Rubinisphaera margarita: one gene and its partner. The protein of the gene in region 2 interacts with the protein of the main gene of each other region in a pairwise test. Links are inferred from orthologs where the notes say so. Each region holds a gene or a part of one and is shown on either strand. Other genes may lie near its edges.

Region 1 (11,068 bases), on a different replicon or contig from region 2:
CTTCCGCCACGACTTTAAATTGCCTCGGCCGCAGGCGGACGCCGGGGCGGGCCGTCTTGAGCAAAGCGATGGCCTCCTCAGCCGATGGGGCGTAGCCGTGGACGATCAGCCAGATGGCGGCGAACATTCCCGTTCGACCGTGCCCGTTGGCGCAATGAATAAGTACGGCACCCTGGTCCGTGGGGGGAACTGTTTTTGCGAAGGCGATCAGCTCGGCCGCGGAAACCGTTCCTGCGTCGAGGATCGGATGGCAGCGATAGGTCGATCGTGAGCGGACCAAGCGAGGGTCGGACAGTTCGCACGTCAGATCGCAGATGAGGCCAACATCGTCGGGGTATTCGTTTCCCCGCAGACGGCGAGAGATGATCAGAGCCGGATCGACGTTGTTCGCTGCAGCTTCGCTGGAAAGCGCCACCTGGGCGGCCCAGACCGCGTGTGCGAACAGAAGATAGGGCAAGAGAAGCATGGTCGACGCCCAGTGCCGCGATCCGTCGCTTCGTTTCCCGAACACAGCTGCGTTGCCGCTCAGATAGGCGACGGCCACGGTGCTGAAAGAAATCGCAGGCCATACAAGGACGACGTACCACCCACCCCGCGAAGCCAGGAAAGCGGTTCCGATCGCGAGCAGCGAGAACAGGGTTCCGTAGAGGAGATCGCGATGCAGGGTGAGTTCTCCTCATTAGGGGATCTCACGCGATTCTAACTCTGGTGCGCGGATGTTGACAGGCTCTCGCCGCGCCCCCTGCGGATCTCGGATCACAGCCTTCAATTGATCAACGAGCACTGGCAAAGCCAGTGCCACCCCGAAACATCCACAAATGCCATCCTTCGTGTGCCACTGGCTCTGCCAGTGGACGTCGAACTATCAGGGGCGCACAAACTTGGACGAAAAGCGGGGGGAATGCCAGTGGCACCCGGCGGAGCGAGATACGGTGTTTAGCCTTTTCACCATCCTAGACTCTGGAGTTCGGGGAAGGCAGGCGGGAGCCTGCCCGATTTAGCCGGGGAAAGCCGTTCCCCAGCAATGAGTGATCGAGTCAACTCCAGTCAAAGGTCGTCAATGCAATGCGAGTGAGCGAGTCGTAGAAAAGCAGCAGTTGGCAGTCTGGGGCGTCCCAAATATAGTGCATTGTGCTCAACTCTCCTATGAAGATGAACTCGCGACCATCGGGTAGAATCGGAACCGAGTGTTCGGGGGAATGGCGAACCAGAGGCATGTCCTCAAGAGCCGCCCAATTGCAGCTAAAGGATTCACTCTCCCCACCCAGAAGTGTCAACAGCTCCAAACGTTCCGAACGTTCAAATGGTGGATTCAGGCTGGGATGATACAGAGCCCCATAGGATCGGAAGCGATCCTTTGAATTACGGTATTCGGAATGGATCCCGTTGTAGTGGTCCTGCAATTGCTCGAATGCTTTCTGCTCCCGCGGCGAGCGCGAAGTCGTGGATTCGAGTTGTGCCATTTCAAAAAACTTGAAATCACAGAGCAGCTCGCATTTCCCCTCGACGTACTGAAATCCGACCCAGTTCGGCCGACAGAAATGATTGAAGTATTCTTCTCCACTCTCTCCAACAACGCCGTTATAAGGTTCAACTGGCTGAATGAAATGAATCGTACCTTCGAGGTATGGTGAGACTGCTGAGAGATCCAGTGTTGCCAGAGGTAAGAGATATCGATGATGCTGCTCCACGTCTCGCAGGAATACATTCTCAGGATCTGGAAAAGGCTTGAGGAATTCCGGAGCGGTCAAAAAATCTTCGGGCATCGGACTCTCGGTTTAATTGGCAATGATAAGAACTAAGTTAAGTAGGTCAGGCACTGCCGGCACTGCCTGACGAGAAGTGGAGATTCTTCGAAGCAACCGTAGGTCAGGCGGTGCCTGACCTACGGGCTTTGAGCTTCCTTTCGCTGGGTGCCACTGGCTTTGCCAGTGCCCTCGTTGGGGCAGGCCTCCATTTGAAATTTCACTAGCGGAGCCAGTGGCACCCGGCGATTCGTCTTTCAGGGACTGCTGGAGAAAGAAAAGGCGGGCAGGAACTACGGTGAGCTGCGATGGCGAATCGGTCTGCTTACGCCAGCAACGTCTGTCTCGGAAAAGTAGGTCAGGCACCGCCCGGCCATGCCTGCCCTGCTTGCATGAATCCGGGAAGATGCGGGAAGTGGCTAATGAATCGAGGCGCCGATCTTCCTTGCCAGCAAATCAAATCGCGGTTCGCTTCACGGGCCGGAGAACTCGGACAAAACACGTCGGAATGTTGTGACACACAGCATGGCACACGAACGCTGGGATACTCATTCATTTTCTTCGTTGTACAACAGGACATGCCTGTTGTCCGACAAACATAAACGAGATTCAAACATATATTGAAACTGGTCAAAAGCCACGAACAGGCACTTCCCCAGCACAGTTAACATCCTAAGAGTTCGGCCCTGCAACCGATCTACCAGCATTTTCCTTTGAAATGGACGTCTCCTAACTTCCCCTAGGAGTTCGTACTCTAAATCCCATACAGCCGCATCCTGAAAGCCAACGTGATCTACCGCTTCAACAATCTCCCATCCCACCCACGCACTATCGCAAAAGATCCGTAATACGTTGTTATCCCCCAAGTGCAATACGAGAAAATCGGAACCAGCATCGACACTGCAAACCTTCAGCCCTCTGCATCGAACAGTATCCTGCCTCGCCATCCCCTCCCTCGCCTTGTGTATAGAGGTGACATACGAAGAAGTTAACATTACGGGCGGAACCGACCAGGCGTCTAGGTGTACATTTCTGCTATTCATGCTTATTCATTTAATAGGTGGGACCATCCGAAGAAATCGTCGCAGTGGAGTAGGTCAGGCATTGCCTGACGAGAAGTGGACGTTTCTCGAAGCAAACGCGTCAGGCGGTGCCTGGCCTAGGGAGTCGCAGAGTACACAACCATTTGCCCATCAGGATATGCGCCTGACCATCCACATGGATAACCATTCGCAAGATAACACTGAAACATAAGGTTGTTTATGCATGGCGAGTTCCCAACCGCCGACCGGAAAATGACACAGGAATACATAAATCCCGAGATGTCATCTATAATGAACCGGGGAAGGTTGTCCCCAAATTTGCGATCAATATCATTATACAAAACGGGAAGGACGCCAGACAACCAACTACTGATGCTCAAACTTAAGTCACGATTCTCTCTCGCGAACGCCAATTGTAAATGATCGTCTTCTTTCATGATGTCAGACCAAGAGAGTTCCTCAATTCTTGCGCATTTCGCGTCCGGATCTTGGTAGATCTCAAATCCAGAACAATTGGCAAGCCATCGCGAGCCACTGATGACAGTAACTCCCACTGTCGGAAGCTTTTCCGAAAATGCCCCCTCCTGAAATCCTCCCGGGCTGGCAAGGAACCGAAAGATCTCGTCGACATAACTCTTGTTGTGTTCAAATGGAAACTCAATCATACGCGACTTCCTAACGAAGTGACAACGAGGCGATCTCAGTCAGCCATCGTTCCTCTGACCCGATATTAAACCCCTTTTAGCTTTGCGCTCTTTTGAGGAAATGCATGCGTTGCGCCAGTTAAGTAGGTCAGGCCCTGCCTGACGAGAAGTGGACGTTGCTCGAAGCAACCGCGTCAGGCGGTGCCTGACCTACGGGCTTTGAGCTTCCTTTCGCTGGGTGCCACTGGCTTTGCCAGTGCGCTTGTTGGGGCAGCCCTCCATTTGAAATTTCACTGGCGGAGCCAGTGGCACCCGGCGGGGCCTGACCTGCGGACTAATGCCAGGCACGTGCCCATTGGCACCCGGCGCCTTAGTCAGATGCTTTCAGGCGTTAATTCTCCCCGGCGATTGACTCGAAATCTATTCGAAATCTTCCATTCGCCTCCGCTTGTCAAAATCAGTTCGAATGCCATGTTGAAAAAGATGCCGTGGAGACTGTCGAAGAAGAACACTCTCTTTGTCGGACTAACCTCCTCAACTCGAGATAGGGCCGCTGAGGTTGGCGCATAGGATGAAGGCGTATTAAGGAACGGATCTCTCGCTTTCGCGGGTGGAATGCAATAGTCATCGAAAATCTCGCGGTATCGTAGCATCCATGCCTTCCAGTCGGCATGAGGAGATGTTCCGGGGGCAGGAGAATTGTTTCGGAGAAAATCGATACGGATGTCACAGAGGCGGGACGTTTGACTCTCCCAATCATACATCGCCGCGAAGAACGCGTGGAGTACTTCAGTGGGATCTGTGGGGTGAACCATCTTGCGTTCTGTTGCCGAGAGGGACGATTAGTTCAAGCGGTGCCTGGCCTACCGCCTTCGAACTCCCGTTTGGTGGTTACCTTATTACCCGTCCCGTTTCTTCTTCGGGGCCGACACATGCACTCGATAAAACGATTCGCCCAGCACCTGGTTCAGTTCTTCGCGCAACCTGGTTGAGACCGTCACCGAGAGTGTTGGCGAGCCCAGTGTGGTGCGGGTGAGGAAGTCGGGGTTGGATTCGTCGGGGGCTTCGACGACGATGACGACGTTGGTGTTGCCGGGGTGGTGGTCGAGGATGCGGCGGACCTGTTTCATGTCGTTTTCGGTGTGGAAGCCGTGCTGGAACTTCAGCGCCAGGTGCTGCGTCATCTGCTTCTGGGCCGATTCGATCGTCATGAGTTTGTTGACGATCAGGTTCGGCTCGCGGCCGCGGCGGTCGACGCGGCCGGCGATGATGCAGATTTCGTCGGCGACGACCATTTCCTGATAGCGGGAGTAATCGTCGGGCCACATGATGCAGCGGACGACGCCGTTCGCATCTTCCAGGTCGAAGTTCACGTACTTGCTGTTGCCGTTGCGGGACGGATTGCGGGTCGTCGCTTTCTTGATCGACGAAATCATCCCGCCGACCAGGACTTCCATCGAGTCCTCAATCTCGCCGAGCTCCTTCGTCGTGTGTGACACGAGCGGCGTAATCTCGTCGGCGAATTCGGTCAACGGATGCGACGTGAGATAGAAGCCGAAGATCTCTTTTTCGTAGGCGAGCTTCTGCGCGTGCGTCCAGTCGGGAGCATCGGGCACGACGCCGGCGACGGACTCAGCGACTTCGGCACTGGCTGCTCCTCCGAAAAGACTCTTCTGACCGCGGGCTTTATCGCGGTGCTTGCGAGCCGCCATCTGAACGGCGGTTTCCATGGCGAGCATGTGCTGTTCCCGGTTGGGGCCGAAGCTGTCGAGAGCGCCGGCTTTGATCAGGATTTCGAGCACGCTCTTGGTGAGCGCCTTGGGGTCGACGCGTTCACAGAGGTCAAAGATGTTGGTGAACTTGCCGTTGGCTTCGCGCTCCGCGACGATTTCGGAGACCGCCCCTTCGCCGACCCCTTTGATGGCTCCGAGCCCGAAGGCGACCTTGTCGCCGACGACTTTGAATTCGACGTCGGACATGTTGAGATCGGGCGGGACGATGTCGATCTTCATGCGGCGGCAGTCGTCGGTATGTTCCGCCATCCGCTCGGAACTCTCCATGCCGCAGGAAAGCAGAGCCGCCATGAACTCCTTGGGGAAGTGGGCTTTCAGGTAAGCGGTCTGATAGGCGATGGCCCCGTACGCGGTGCTGTGCGACTTATTGAAGCCGTACCCGGCGAATTTCTCAATGAGCCCCCAGAGTTCCTCGGCCTTGTCCTTGGACATCTCCTTTTCCTGGGCACCCTCGATGAACTTCTCCTTGTTCACCGCGATGATTTCGAGCTTCTTCTTACTGATCGCCTTAATACAGCGGTACGCGGCAGAAAGCTCGATGCCCCCGACGCGGTTGAGAATCCGCATGACCTGTTCCTGGTAGACCATGACGCCGTAGGTCTCGGCGAGCACTTCGTCGACCAGCGGGTGAACCTTCGGCACCGGTTGCCGCCCGTGTTTCACCTCGACATAGGTCATCACCATCCCCCCTTCCAGGGGACCGGGGCGATAAAGGGCAGAGGTGGCGATGATGTCGGCGAATTTGTCCGGCTTCATCTTGGTCAGCAGGTCCCGCATGCCGCCCGATTCGAGCTGGAAGATCCCCTTGGTTTCGCCGCGCTGGAGCAGGGCGAAGGTCTTCTGGTCATCGAGCGGGAAGTCGATGGGCCGCATGTTGAAATCTGGATAGTTCTCGCGGACGTTCTGCACGGCTTTGTCGAGAATCGACAGGTTTCGCAGGCCGAGGAAGTCCATCTTGAGCAGGCCGGCGGTTTCGACGTCGGTCCACTGCGTGATGATGTCGGTCTTGCCGGTGATCCGCTGCAGAGGGATGTATTCATCGAGCGGGCGGTCGCCAATCACCACGCCGGCGGCGTGCGTCCCGACGTTCCGGGCGAGCCCTTCCAGCGCCATGGCGAAGTCGAGCATCTCCTTGATCTGTGGATCGGAGTCGTACTGCTCTCTGAGTTCCGCGGTCGATTCGATGGCGTCTTTGAGTTTGATGCCGAGCTGTTCGGGCACCATCTTGGCGATTTCGTTGACCCGATGCAGCGGGACATCCAGGGCGCGGCCGACATCGCGGAGAGCGGCTTTGGCCTTGAGCGTTCCGAAAGTGCCGATCTGGGCGACACTCTCCTCGCCGTACTTCTCCTTCACGTAATCGATGACCCACTGCCGGCGATCGCGGCAGAAGTCGATATCGATATCGGGCGCTTCGGAGCGACTCGGGTCGAGGAATCGTTCGAAGAGCAGGTCGTACTGAATCGGACAGACATCGCCGAGTCCGAGTAGATAGGCGACCAGAGCTCCGCAGGCCGAACCACGGGCGGTGCAGGGGATGCCCTTCTCGCGGGCGAAGCGGGCGAAGTCCCAGACGATGAGGAAGTAGCTGCTGTAGCCCATCTTCTCGATGACGCCAAGTTCGATCTCGAGCCGGTCATAATAAACCTGAGCCGGCTGATCCCCGTAACGCCACTGGAGGCCCTTCTCGCAGAGCTCGCGAAGAAAGGTGACGTCGGTCTTGCCTTCGGGCGGCTGGAATACTGGATAGTGGCGCGCGGTGAGATCGAGATCGATGTCGCAGCGATCGGCGATTTCCTGGCTGCGGCCGACGGCATCGGGGCAGTGCGGAAAGGCGTTGTACATTTCCTCTGGCGTGCGGAGATGAAACTCGCAACTGTCGAGCTTCATCCGCTTTTCGTTCTGCATGGTCGTGCGGGTATTCACGCAGAGCAGAACTTCGTGGGAGCCGGCGTCTTCCTGATTGAGATAGTGGGCGTCGTTGGTGGCGACGAGAGGAAATCCGAACCGGTCGGCCAGTTCAATCGTCCGCTCCATGCAGTCCTTCTGGATCTGCACGCCGGAATCCTGAATCTCGAGATAGAGCCTGTCGCCGAAGGTCTTTTCGTACCAGCGGAGCAATTGCTCGGCTTCTTTGTGATTTTCACTGAGCAGGTAGTGCGACAGTTCGCTCGACGCGCAGCCGGACAGACAGATGATCCCCTCGCTGTGGGCTTCGAGCAGGTCCTTGTCGATTCGCGGCTTGTAGTAGAACCCTTCCAGATAGGCCGAAGAGGCCATCTTGATCAGGTTTTGAAAGCCGGTTTTGTTCTGGGCCAGCAGGGTCAGGTGGAAGCTGGCTTCCTTCATGCGGCTCGCGCTGCGGTCGGTCCGCTTTCCGGGCGCGATGTAGGCCTCGTAACCGATGATCGGATTGACGTCAGCCGCTTTGCATTTCTGGTAAAACTCCAGAGCGCCGAACAGGTTGCCGTGATCGGTGATGGCCAGCGCATTCATGTTGTTCGCCTTGACCTTTTCGATCATGGCGGGAATGCGGTTGGCTCCATCAAGCAGGCTGTAATGGCTGTGGCAGTGCAGGTGAGCAAACGGACGCTGCGGGGAGGTCGCCTCCGTGATCATGGTCATCCTCGACGGGCAGAAAGGTCCATCAAAAACGCGGCGACAGCTGGTCGCGGCACGTGTGAATTCGTTCCACGACGCCATTCTACCCGCGGAGCGGAGCGAGTTCCAATGGGGGCCGTAGAGTTAAGGGGCGGGAGACTGAACGTGTTGCCAGAACAGAAGTTGCATGCCGGAGTCGCATGTCAGGGATTGACGTCACGGGGATCGATCGGGCCTTGAGCCAGATGGCGAATAGTGAGCACGACAACCTTGTCGGGGGAAACAACCGTGAACAGGGTGCGATGGGTCGGCTTGCCCGGAAGCCCGTAATTCAACTGGCGGATTTCATCGCGGAACGGGTCACTTTCGTCCGCGAGCGGGTAGGAAAGAGGATCCTCGTGCCGAGGGGCTGGAGTTTCCTGAAAAATCCATCGATCCAGGCAGCAGCCTGAGCGCGATCGCGATTCTCTGCCCACCATCGAGACGTAGCGAACATTTCCGCTCGGGCCCTGGGGAGAATGATCAAACGAAAACTCATTCGATCTCCGGGAGGGGGAGTCCGAACTCTTCTCGCATCTCTGTATAGAGCTCTTTTCGTAACTCGTCGAAGCCCATCCCTTCGCCGGCTTCCAATTCGCGAATCTCTCTCTGAATCGTCACCAGGTCGGCGTTCTCAGCTAAGGGAGCCGGGGATCTTAACCAGAGGTCGCGTTCGGCCAGCACGTAGACCTTCTTCGTGATCGGATCTTCGAATTCGATTCGGTCGTGGCTCCGGCTGAGGGCATCGCGTTGTTCCTGGGTGAGCTGAATCATGCCCTCGATTCTAATACCGCGGTGATTGATGGCACCAGCAAAAATTTGCAACTGTGATCGATCCAGCCTTCCTTCTCGCAGTCGCGATGATCTGAAACCGTCATTGCGATTCGATCGGCCGGTCGGGGTGAAGTTCGTCCAGCGTTTGCATGGCGCTGCGATAGCCGAGCCCCCGCATCAGGCCAAAGAGGCTGCTCTGGAAGAGGAGGATCACGCCGATCAGTCCGAGGGACCAGCGAAATTCCAGACTCCAGGTTGTCGGCAGTGCGAGAGCCGCGATCAAGGTTCCCAGACCGAGGGCCGCATCGATGGCCATGAGCATGTCGAACCATGTGCGATGAGGTGCCTCCCAGAGATCGATTGCCCCTTCGCGGTGGCGGTACGAATTCCAGCAGCCGATGAAGGCCCCCATGCCACCGAAGAAGCACCCGAAGCCACTCCCCATCCAGGCGCCGATCATCTTTTCGCCGCCGGGCTGCCAGAGACTGCCGATGACGAGCAGAGTCAGACCGCCGGCAGCGAGCACGGCTCCGAGCAGCATGCCGGCTGCGATCATCACCAGTTGGGGATCGAGTCGATCTCCGCTCTGCCCCTTCTGTTTTGACGATCGCACCGACCAGCGCCACACACTGAAGCCGCCGGTGTTCAACCCGAGTATAGTTCCCAGGAGAACTGTCGTGAGAGCCGCCCCATAACCAAGTTCGCGCCAGAAAAGTCCTCCACCAAGCACGGCTGCCCCACTGAGCTGCAAGACGAGGAGAAAGATCGAATCGAGCGCGTTCCATTCGCTGTCATTCATGGGATCACGGCCGCCCCCGACAAGTCGATGTGTTCGCCATACGCCGATCGCTCCGCCGAGTCCGCCGATGAGTGTTCCTCCTCCCGCACCGAACCAGGCCCAGCGAGCATCGGACGCAGGATCAGTGAGGAACCCGGCGAGTAGCAATCCGATTCCTGCGAGGCAAACGGCCGCCGAAATCAGTCCCCCGAGAGCAATGGCCAGATACCGCGGTCCCATGCCCGGAGGAAACGGACCGTCGACGGGCTCGCTCGACGTCGGAGTTCCCTCGGCCGGGTCGGAGGCTTTTCCTTCCGCCTGAATCGCTCTCAATCCCCAGACCATCAGGGCGACCCCGGCAATGACGAGCGAAAGCAGTGAGACGAAACCGGACGGAAGTTGACCCGTCTGTTCCGGACTGAGCACCGACCAGTGCAACTTCAATGAGAGCAGGCCCAGGCCGCTTGATCCTGTCAGCAAAAAGCCACAGGCGACCGTATTCCAGTGCATCGAATACTGTTTCTCTCCTTCCACACCCGTGAGCCAGTGCTCCAGAGAGAGAAACAGCCAGCCCAGCAGTCCCACCAGCGCGGAGGACCCCAGGTGCAGGGACCAGTGAAAGCGATCCGGCGTGACTTCGTGAGTCAACCAGGGAGCGGGATTGCCGATCTGGAACTCATGGAGCGATGACGTACGGCTGCCGTGAAAACTGAAGAACGTCGCCAGACAGACGATGTACCCGACGGCGAGCAAGAGGTGCCAGAGGACGCGAATGGATTTCGGCTGCTGCATCCACAGCGAGGTGAATCGACTTCGAGTGAATGGAACTGGAAAAGAGTTTTCCAGGCCGTCCTTCGGTTTCACCAACGCGGCCATCGAGAATCTCGAAACGCTGACCAGCTCAGTCAGAATCCACCCGGCGAGAATCAGGAACGAGGCGCGGACAAACACAACATCGCTGCCTGTGGCTCGATCGGCGCTCATGAGGTTGGCCGCGAGAAAACGGGCGATGTCCTCGGCGGCGAATACGCCAATCATCATTCCCAGCAGTCCTGTGCTGAGCGATCTCGCACGGAATCTCTTGCGAAATTGTCGAGTCCACTGAAGTGTGCCGATCAACAGGGCACTGGCCAGGGGAAACAGCGGATACCAGAGCTGCAGATTCTCCGTCGCACGGGCATAAAAATAGAGGCTCACCGACGCAATCAGAAAGATCGCCACGTCGCGCCCGGATTCGACCTCCCTGGCGTTCTCGGTCTCCTCGGATGGCGACGATACCAATAAGCTTTGCGATTTCGAGATCGACTCCACGGCCGTCTTCACGTCACTGGCGTTCTGATACCGTCGGTCAGGTTCCCGTTCCAGGGCTTTGAGGACCACTTCATCAAATCGAATGTCGACATGCACGCGTTGAGAAGGTGTGGCGAATCGACCGACTGGCAGTTCGCCCGTCAGCAATTCGTATAGCGTGACGCCGAGAGCATAAATGTCGGCTCGATGGTCGACTTCCAGAGGTCGCTCGAATTGTTCCGGAGCCATGTAATGCAGGGTGCCCATCGCTTCGTAGGCGCCGGTGAGCGTGATGTTCTGCTTCGTGATGCCGGTCAGCTTGGCGAGACCAAAGTCGGCGATCTTCACCCGTCCGTGACGA
Region 2 (10,011 bases):
CGTCATCAAGAGTCGCGTGAAGGTTCCACGGCTGTGGACTCTCGCTGAACTGCCTCAGCGGTTTTCCGGCGACCATGCAGGCATCGAACCGGTCGGCGAAGGATCGAAGCCGGATCCAGTCAATCCTCAGACTGCGGCCATGTGAATTCGGTTTCGCTTCGAGAATGGCGGCTCCTGCTCCATCCGAGAGAGTCCACCGGAGATACTCCGCCGCCAGCGGGAGTCCCTCATCGGCGTTCAGAGCAACGGTTCCTTCGTAATGCCCGGGGCGGAAAAAGCGACTGGCAAACTCACCTGCGGTGACAGCCGCCGTCGTATGTTCTCCCGACTGGATCTGAAGCAGGGCGTACTTCAGGGCCATCATGCTGCTGGCACAAACACTCTGGAAACTGGCCACCTCCAGCGGGGGCAACCGGCTTTCCGCGTGAACCATGCTCCCGATACCCGGCAAGAGCACATCGTTCTGAGAAGTGCCGCACGCCAGGAACGAGAGATCTCGCGGAACGATCTCCGACTGCCGCAGAGCATCTTCCAATGCCGTGTGCTGCAGGCGGGCTACCGTCCAATTCGTCGAGCCATCCGGCTGGATCGCATAGTGCCGCTGCTGAATCTGGTTGTGCCGTAAGGCGATTTTGCCGAGCCTAGAGGGACGCCCGCGGATGCGACCGATGTAGTCTTCCATCTCAGAATTGGAAACCGGATGCCCCGGAAGGCATTTGCCGAGAGCGTTGATATAGACAGAATCCGGCATTCAATCATTCCGCACGTCGTAAATTCGCAGGGGCTTTTCTGGCGATGCTATCCTAGTGGAAGCAACCGGGATTAACCATACGTCCAGGATCATCTGCGTTCAGGCAGCACCAACAAAAAAGCCGCCCTCGTTTCCGAAGGCGGCTTTGCGGGACAGGCAGCGGTCCCGGTTATCGATTAGTCGCGGTAGGAGTAGTACTTGATCTCGCCGCGGCAGCGATCCAGGTCGGCGTGGATCGTGAAGATTCCTCGGCCGCGGACGTCCTTGACTCGCAGGTCAGCATGATGCCCGGCTCGGCGAAGTGCTCGTTCATAGTCGCCTGAGTCGTGCAGATGGTAGCCGTCGATGCTGACGATCACGTCCCCTTCTTCCAAGCCGATTCGCCAGGCTTCGGAGCCTTTGACCACACCCTTCACAACCATGCCGTAGCAGGTCTGCTTGCCGTAGAAGCCGAGTTTAGGCACGTCGTCGTGATGATGATGATCGACATCCGGCTTCACCAGATAGAGTCGCTCACCAGCCTGAACCGAGACAGCGGAGAAGGAGATCGCGGCGACAGCAACGAACAGTTTGGCAGCATTGGAAAGCGTCATGGTTTCGTCCCTTTGTCTTATTGTTTTGAAGGTGGATTTCAGTGTTGTGTTGTTGAACTCCTGATGTATTACAGGGCGAAATCCAACGCGTTCACGGGACGGCCAATGGCCTTCAATCGGAAAGGATTTTGTAAATTGTGCAAAGCGACAGGCGGAAAGTCGGGGTTCCGCAGGGCGGGCCAGGAGCACGAAACACCGCAACCACTTACCGAAAAGCCACTTACGACTTCCCAACAGGCAGCCACTGATTGTAAGAGGCTGTCAAGAGGAATGTCTGAGTGAACTCCCGTTGAGTCGGTTCGGGGATCGCTGTTAATCTCCGCCCGTTTCATTCCCAGACTTTTTGCGCGCACCGACGCCCTCCCTGACGGAGATGCCGTGATGTTTTCATTCCGTATCCTTCTGGTCGTGCTGGTACTGGTCTCCGGACTGGTCGCCTTCGGCTGCCGCTCCACGCCCGTAAGCAACCGCAAGCAACTGGTCCTGATTCCAGAGCATCACGAGGTTCAACTCGGCATGCAGGCCTACGAAGAGATTCTGGCCGAAGAGAAGGTCTCGACGAATCAGCATTACATCGAGATGGTCAATCGGGTCGGGAAACGTATTGCCGAGGCTTCGGGCCACGATGAATACCTGTGGGAATTCCGGGTCATCGATTCCCCGACCGCGAATGCGTTCGCACTCCCCGGGGGCAAGGTCGCCATTTATGAGGGGATCCTGCCGATCTGCGAGAATGAAGCCGGTCTGGCCGTGGTGATGTCTCACGAAGTTGCGCACGCGATCGCCCGACATGGTGGCGAACGAATGACACAACAGGGCGCGGTCACAGCCGCAGGCAAAGTCATCGACTTCTATTCGAAGGATCGCGAGAAGAAGGAACAGGAACGCGTGCGGGCCATTTTCGGAGCCGCCTCTCAATATGGATACATTCTCCCCTACAGCCGGAAGCATGAAACGGAAGCGGACGAAATCGGCCTGATCCTGATGTCCCGAGCCGGCTACGATCCTCGCGAAGCCCCGCGATTCTGGAAACGGTTCGGACAACTGAACTCGGAGAAGCCCCCGGAATTCATGTCGACGCACCCGTCCGACGAGCGGCGAGCCGCCGATCTCGAGGCGATGCTGCCCGAAGCACTGGCGGAGTATGAACAGGCTCCCGAACAGTTCGCTCTGGGCAAGCCGATCTTCAGCACGGGAAACCTAGCCGGGAAACCACCCGCCGGGGACTCCAAGATCGTTCCTGCCGCTGCTCTGCAGGGTCCGGAAACGGATGATCCGTTCTTCTCTCAACCGTAATCTGCCCGTTCACCCCCGCTTCTCCACAGTTGAGGGGATACGCCACAGCGGATAGAGTTGACGCGTCGTGAGAACCGTGGACACGGTCCGTTCCGCGTTCGCTCCTCATCACGCTGGCTCGAAAGGTCGTCTTGGAACATCTCATTCCTCATCACTGGTTCGTCGAGGCCAATTCGATCCTGCTGCTGATCTACGCCATCGGCGGTCTGTACTTCCTGCGGATGGGAGCGGAGTGGCTGGTCGAAGGCGCCTCCGCTCTGGCCTATCGGATCGGGATGCCCGAAGTCGTTGTCGGTGCCACGATTGTCTCGCTGGGCACCACGACGCCGGAATGCGCCGTCTCGGTCCTGGCGGCCTGGAATGGCAACGCCGGTCTGGCGCTCGGCAATGCCATTGGCTCGGTAATCTGCGATTCCGCCCTGATTTTCGGCCTTGGCTGCATACTCGTTCGCCTGCCTGCCGACAAATACATTCTTTCCCGGCAGGGCTGGGTGCAGTTTGGTTCGGCGGCTCTGCTTTCGGCCATCTGTTACTTCATGTACTTTCGCGATGGCGACGCTGCCCGGATTACACGGCCCGTCGGAATCGGCCTGTTGGTTCTGCTGGGCGTCTATATGATCTTTTCCGTGAAATGGTCGCGGCGACATCCCATGGAAACCACCGCCCGTGTTTCCGAGAACATCGCCGAACATGTCGAACCCAATGAAGAGGTTCATGTCGCCGACGAACATGTGACGGAGAAAGGCGTGCCGGCCCTGATCGGCATGATGCTCGCCGGACTGGTGGTTGTCATTTTCTCCGGTCACTTCGCCATTGAATCGGTCTCCGAACTGGCTGTGCGCATCGGCATCCCGCAGCTCGTCATCGCCGCGACGCTGGTGGCACTCGGAACCTCGCTGCCGGAACTGGTGGTCGGATACACGGCCATTCGTCGCGGTCATCCCGAGCTGCTGGTGGGGAATGTGCTGGGAGCCGACATTCTGAACATTCTGTTCGTGACCGGGGCGGCTGCCGCTGCGGCTCCGCTGCCGATTGTCGAGGCGGGTGCCAAGCTGCCGGATATCTTTCTGAGACTGCATCTGCCTGCCATGATGCTGATCCTGGTTTACTTCCGCGCCTGTATTTTCCGGGCCACCCGCGTCGGCCATTTCAGCCGGTGGATGGGGATCCCGTTACTGATCATGTACGTCGGGTATACGGTGTCCCAGTTCGTTGTGAGTCTGTAAGACGGACTCCGACTCTTCCCGGGAGATCACCGCGGTGTTGCCGCCGACCCTGCCCGTCCCGCAGGAATAGAAACGATTCCAACAAGGAGAAACGATCGAGATGGAGATTCGCGCTGCTCAGGAGCTTTCGTCGGATGAGAAACTCGATGGTCTCGTGCTGTTCATCAGCAACGGGTCGACTTCCGCGGTCCCCCAGCAATTGGCCGAAGCGGTCGAACAGCTGTTGCCCCGCCTCCTCGAATCGGACGACATGCCGAAGAAGGCAGGTGAAACCCGCCTGCTCTATGGTCAGGCCGCTCCGCTGCCGGCTCGAGTTCTGCTCGTCGGCATGGGGAAAGCCGACGCCAGCGTCGACAACGAAGCCAGCCGTTTCAAAGCCTTCTGCACAGCCGCCCGGGCCCTCTGCGATAAAGCCGATCGAAATATTGCCTGGGTTCTCCCGGGCGTGGAAAACTCCCAGGTCGATCAGCAGCGTCAGCTCGAACTCGCCGCCGCGGCGATCGAAGTCGGCGTGCTCACACAGGGAGTTTACCAGCAGGAAAAGAAGAAGTTCCCGTACCAGTCTGTCCAGCTGCTCAACGCTGGCGACAACGCCGATCAGGCGGTCGCCAACGGACGAATTCTGGGACAGTCGATCAACATCACTCGCGACCTGATCAACCGCTGCGCAAGCGAAGTCACGCCGACCACTTTCGCCGATCGAGCCGCGTCCCTCGCCGGAGAAGTTGGACTGACCTGTCAGATCTTCGACGAAGCTCAGCTGCAGAAGGAAAAGATGGGATCGATGCTGGCGGTCGCAAAGGGGTCCGACCAGCCGCCGCGCATGGTGAAACTCGAATACAAGGGCGCCGGAGATGCCCCCTTCATCTCGCTGATCGGTAAAGGCGTGACCTACGACAGCGGCGGACTGTCTATCAAACCGAGCGACAGCATGAAGACGATGAAGTCGGACATGTCGGGAGCCGCCACCGTGCTCGGCATTATGCACGCGGTTGCCGCTCTGAAGCTGCCGATCAATGTTCGCGGTTACTGCGGCCTCGTCGAAAACATGATCAGCGGTCGTTCGTATCGCGTTGGTGATATCCTGACCGCCCGCAACGGCACGACCATCGAAGTCCTCAACACCGATGCCGAGGGGCGTCTCGTCCTGGCCGATGTTCTCAGCTATGCCGTCGATGATGGTTGCGAAAAGATGATCGACTTCGCCACGCTGACCGGCTCCTGCGTCGTCGCACTCGGCGAAGATTATTCGGGCCTCTTCACCAACTCCCAGGACTGGTGCGACGAACTCGTTCAGGCCGCCGAAACGACCGGGGAAAAGGTCTGGCAGTTGCCGATGTGCGACTCGTTCAACGATCAGCTCAAGTCCGACGTCGCCGACTGCCGCAACGTCGGTGCCCGCTGGGGCGGAGCGATCACCGCGGCCAAGTTCCTGGAAAAGTTCGTCAGCGAAACGCCGTGGATTCACTGCGACATCGCCGGCCCGGCCTTCCGCTCGGAAAGCAAACCGGAACGCGACGGCGGCGCCACTGGCGTTCTGCTGAGAACCGTCCTCGAACTCCTGAAAAAGCGAACCGCCTGACGTTGTCGACGGTCCTGATAAAGTTGTCGCGATTTGGCCACCGATTAATGTCAGGCCATTGATGTTCCTTCGCCCCCTCCAGAGGGAGCGGCTTGATATCTCTGCCAGGTGCAGAAGGGCGGATGAGGGGGCGATCAACCAGCGACGTTCTTTTCCAAAATGAACCCAGCGGCCTGTGAAGCATGCCACCCGCATTTCCCCCTCACCCTAGCCCTCTCCCCCAAGGGGGCGAGGGAACTGTTGATGACCTACACCTATGAACCATCCCAACCCGAAGCGTGAGCGAGGGCCTTCTCTCAGGTCCTCAATGACGTTACGGGTTATGAAGCCGAACTTTCCGATCAGGAACAACAGCGATGAGTGAGAACTGGATTTCTGACCGGATGCGGAATATCGATGCGTCCGGGATTCGCAAGGTCTTCGACCTCGCCGCGACGATGACCGACCCGATCAACCTCAGCATCGGGCAGCCGCATTTCGACACGCCCGAGCCGATCCGGGAGGCGTTTCATCAGGCCATTGAAAGCGGCCGGAACGCCTACAGTCAGACGCAGGGCATCAAGCCGCTGATCGACCGGATTCAGGCTGATGTCGATCGCGAATACGGACAGGACGACCGCAAGGCGTTCATCACCAGCGGCACCAGTGGCGGGCTGATGCTGGCCCTCTGCACGCTGGTCAACCCGGGTGACGAAGTGATCGTCTTCGATCCCTGGTTCGTAATGTACAAGCATCTGACGACCCTCGCCGGCGGCAAAGTCGTCCAGATCGATACCTATCCCGACTTCAAGATCGACATCGACAAAGTCGCCGCGGCGATCACCGACCGCACCAAGGTCATCCTCTTCAACAGCCCGAGCAACCCGACGGGAGCCGTCGCCAGCCCGGAAGAAGTGCAGGGACTGGCCGAACTGGCGATGAAACACGACATCGCCCTGATCAGCGACGAGATCTACCGCACCTTCTGTTACGACGACAACTTCTGCAGCCCGGTCGAATACAACCCGCAGACGATCGTCATCGACGGCTTCAGCAAATCGCACTCGATGACTGGTCACCGCGTCGGCATCTGCCACGGCCCGCAGCACATCGTGCAGCAGATGCTCAAACTGCAGCAGTTTACGTTTGTCTGCTCGCCGCATCCCGCTCAATGGGCCGCGCTGGCCGCCTGCGATGTCGACATGACAAACGAAGTCAACGACTACCGCGGCAAACGGGACTACATGCTCGACCAGCTGAAGGATTACGAGATCCACGGAGCCGGCGGAGCCTTCTATCTGTTCGTGAAAGCCCCCTGGGGGACCGGCACGGAATTCGTGAAAGAAGCGATTGCCCGCAACCTGCTCATCATTCCCGGCAATGTCTTCAGCAGCAAAGACACCCACTTCCGAGTTTCGTATGCCGCGACGGAACAAACGCTCGAACGCGGAGCCAAGGTGCTGAAAGACCTGCTCCACGCCCGTTGAGACGGGACTCCCTCGTCGCGGCTGAATTCAGCCATGTCGGCGGGGATACGCGAAGCCGTATCCCTGCAGCCTTAAGGTCAGATTGACGTTGAACAAGATGGTGGGTGGCCCGTCCGGCCCGGACGGGTGACGAAGTCACAAGAGGCCCCGCCATCGTCGAGGATTCTTCCTGTGACGAACGATTCCAGAACAAAGGACGCGGATGGCGCGTCCTCTTGTCGCTAACGCGACCCGCCCGTCGTGGCGGACGGGCCACTCTGCGTGTCTTACGTGACCACGGCCGATTCGGTCGGGGTTTCTTCCTTCGGTTTTCGGAAGGCGGCGATGCAGGCTCCGATGAGCAGGAGCATGGCCAGCCAGCCGGAGCCGCTGGGGAGGATGACGAACAGGGCGAGTCCCATCAGGATCAGCACGCCGCTGACCGGACGTCTGCGGGCGGCTGGGTCGGAAGCTCGGACGCTCACGATGACCAGGGCGACGATCAGTCCACTGCAGAGGACCAGCCAGCCCCAGCCGAGGAGCGTGCCGACCCGTTCAGATGACTGGACTCGAATCGTCAGTTGAGGATCACCGCCGACTTTGGAGAAGACGGTTGTCTGTCCATAGACGGGCAATGCGATCGGCAGAGACAGCCCGATCACCGCTTCGCCACGACTTGGAACCGCCTGCTCGGCAAGGCGTTCCATGCCGAACGCTCCTCCCATACCCATCTCCGGAGCCCTTTCATCGGTGATCTCCGGTACAACGGCGAAATCCGAAAATGAATAGGTAAGGCCGAGATCTTCAGTACGCGATTGCGGAACAGCGAAGCGTTTCAGCTGTTCCCGTTCGGACTTCGACTCTCCTGGAGCGGCCCCTTTCGAGACCCCGCTTCTCCGTCCCATACTCTGCTGATTCTGTTCGATCACAATCGAATTCTGGCGCACACTTTCCTCGAGCAGCATTCGACGGTTCAACTCCCGCTCCTGGAACTGCATCAGATCCTTGTTCTTCTTGTCGCTCACCGGTGGAGTGGCTTTCTCCAATTGGAAGTGCTGCGTGGAGAAGTTGACGGATCCATTCCGATCGAGGCCCGAGTTCACACCGCGATTCTGTTCGGCGAAACCGTTCGAGACCTGGATGTCCTGATTGCACCCGAGGACAAACAGACGCCCGAGCGATTGCGATTCCGCTCCGGAAACCGGTTCTCCCATGAGAGCCTGCTGATCGCCAAATTCGACCGGGGACGTCTCGGCTGCCTGAATCTGTTGCTGGATCGACTCGTTGACTTCGCCTTCCTGTGCGGCGTCCGCCAACCCTTTCTTGAGGCTTTCATAGTTACTGACCGCCAAGGCTCGCTGTTTATACGAGTACGCCTTGCTGCGGGCGATTTCGGCGAGTTCGGAAAGTTCCTGAAGGCGGTTGTAAACGCGGACATCGCTCACCGCCCGGCTCTCGGCGGTGCCCATGTTTGTGGCGGCTCCTTCGACGGCTGTCACAATGTAATCATCCGGCGTACTCACGCGCCAGACCGTATAGAGCACCGGCACGCCAAATTCCGACGACGTGTCCCGGGAAAGGATGTCCGGCCGCTTCAACTCCAGCGCCCGCCCCCACCACGCCGCACCGAGGCCGGCGTCGAGTGCTCCCTGAGTCACCAGTCGAACTTCATAGGCGAGATTCGCAGCCCCACCCGGCGGCAACGGAACGAGGTGAAGTTCCTGTCCTTCAACCGTTCGGCGGACGGCTCGAGCCGCCTGATTATTCACCAGCACCGAGAGAAGCTGCTCCCCTTCGGGAAGCATCACCGGGAGAAACTGGCGGCGACGATTTTTCACTGTATACGTCACCTGGGTCCGATAGGTGCCCGGTCGATCGATCACGGTTGTCAGCTCGGCGAAGAAGATTGTCGCGGCGGGTGACTCCTGCTCTTCGAGCGGCTTGAGTTCCCAACTGGGAACCACAGCCGGTGTCACGCGGATGATCTCCATCGCCCGTTGAACGAGGGAATCGGGAACCTGCAGAGGAAGTTCGTTTCGAGAAACAAGATAGGCGTCGTGCTGCGAGATGGGCTCCAGCGTCTGCTGACCGAGATTGACCAGAACGGCGTAGTTGCCTTGAATGTCGAGTTCCGGCGACTCCCCTTCCCCGTCGGCCGCACCCGCGATAAAGCGAATCAGCGGAGTGCGGACCGTTTGATCGGCGGGATAAGGCAGCGAAATGACCGCACTGGCGAAGAACGCGGAGCTTTGCGGCGTCCTTGTTTCAATGATCCACCGCGTCCGCTGGTCATCCACCTTTTCGGTGCGTATCTGTCGGATCCCATCGGATTCAAACTCGATTCGCTCCTGCATCCACGTCGGCCCGACGAAGGCAAAACGATCGGTGCCGGCTTTGGAGATCTTCCATTGCAACGAGATTCCATAATCGATTGAGACATCGGTGACCGCGATCACCGTGACCGAGCTGGCTTTCAGTTGCGCATCCTCCCGGGTCAGACGAATCGTCACCGGAGTGGAGTCGACGCGTGACTGAAAGAAGCCGATCCGCAACGGAAACTGTGCCACCGACCGCATGACATCCGGCAGCTTCTCGGCAGCCAGCGTCTGCGCGGAACCGGCGTCGGTCACGATGACGCCAAACGCCGCCGACGCCCCCACGCCGAGATACTCGCGGGAGGTGGTTGCTCCGCTCATCCGCAATCCCTGCAGTTCCAGCTGACTCGTCTCGTTCAACTCCTGTTGAATGAATCCGCGAACGGCGACGCGAATCTTGCCCTGCTGCGGACTTGAGAAAAGTACGGTCAATGTTTCAGACTCATTCGGACCGGCAGCCGTGTGGAACCAGTCCTGAATCGCCTGTCCCTGCACCTCGACAACCTGCATTCCGGCTGGCAGGGCGACATCGATCGACAAGCGTGGCTCCCCTTTCAGCACGGCATCCAGAACCGTGGCCACCTGTGTTTTATGAGGCTGCAGATCGAGCAGCGTGTAATGGGTGACATCGGCCTGCGTCGGTTCCCGGCGGATCTCGAGAGTGATCTCCTGAGGGCGTCCAGAGAAACGATAGACACGTTCGATCGTGGAAATCGTCCGGAGATTATCGATCGGCTTGAACT

Evidence for each region.
Region 1: the proteins of L1A08_RS17780 (region 2) and dnaE interact in binary tests that used the Escherichia coli proteins (3 or more experiments, as listed by UniProt). The link is inferred for Rubinisphaera margarita from one-to-one orthologs.

The regions. Positions count from the first base shown.
Region 1 is NZ_JAKFGB010000022.1:290,430-301,497, reverse strand. What follows is about bases 4,132-8,157. They hold dnaE (DNA polymerase III subunit alpha), read right to left. Parts: upstream 7,845-8,157; coding sequence 4,332-7,844; downstream 4,132-4,331. Other genes in these bases: L1A08_RS22810 (hypothetical protein), read right to left, coding at 8,030-8,157. In the rest of the region: L1A08_RS22430 (phosphatase domain-containing protein), read right to left, coding at 1-466; L1A08_RS22425 (hypothetical protein), read right to left, coding at 1,038-1,766; more of L1A08_RS22810, read right to left, coding at 8,158-8,161; L1A08_RS22415 (hypothetical protein), read right to left, coding at 8,361-8,639; L1A08_RS22410 (serine/threonine-protein kinase), read right to left, coding at 8,740-11,068. UniProt on the Escherichia coli protein: DNA polymerase III is a complex, multichain enzyme responsible for most of the replicative synthesis in bacteria. This DNA polymerase also exhibits 3' to 5' exonuclease activity. The alpha chain is the DNA polymerase catalytic subunit.
Region 2 is NZ_JAKFGB010000018.1:2,250-12,260, forward strand. What follows is about bases 4,891-7,859. They hold L1A08_RS17780 (pyridoxal phosphate-dependent aminotransferase), read left to right. Parts: upstream 4,891-5,804; coding sequence 5,805-6,914; downstream 6,915-7,859. Other genes in these bases: L1A08_RS17775 (leucyl aminopeptidase), read left to right, coding at 4,891-5,448; L1A08_RS17785 (hypothetical protein), read right to left, coding at 7,181-7,859. In the rest of the region: L1A08_RS17755 (3-oxoacyl-[acyl-carrier-protein] synthase III C-terminal domain-containing protein), read right to left, coding at 1-751; L1A08_RS17760 (PDZ domain-containing protein), read right to left, coding at 928-1,344; L1A08_RS17765 (M48 family metallopeptidase), read left to right, coding at 1,726-2,640; L1A08_RS17770 (sodium:calcium antiporter), read left to right, coding at 2,772-3,866; more of L1A08_RS17775, read left to right, coding at 3,967-4,890; more of L1A08_RS17785, read right to left, coding at 7,860-10,011. UniProt on the Escherichia coli protein: Shows aminotransferase activity with methionine and histidine as substrates, and to a lesser extent also with phenylalanine.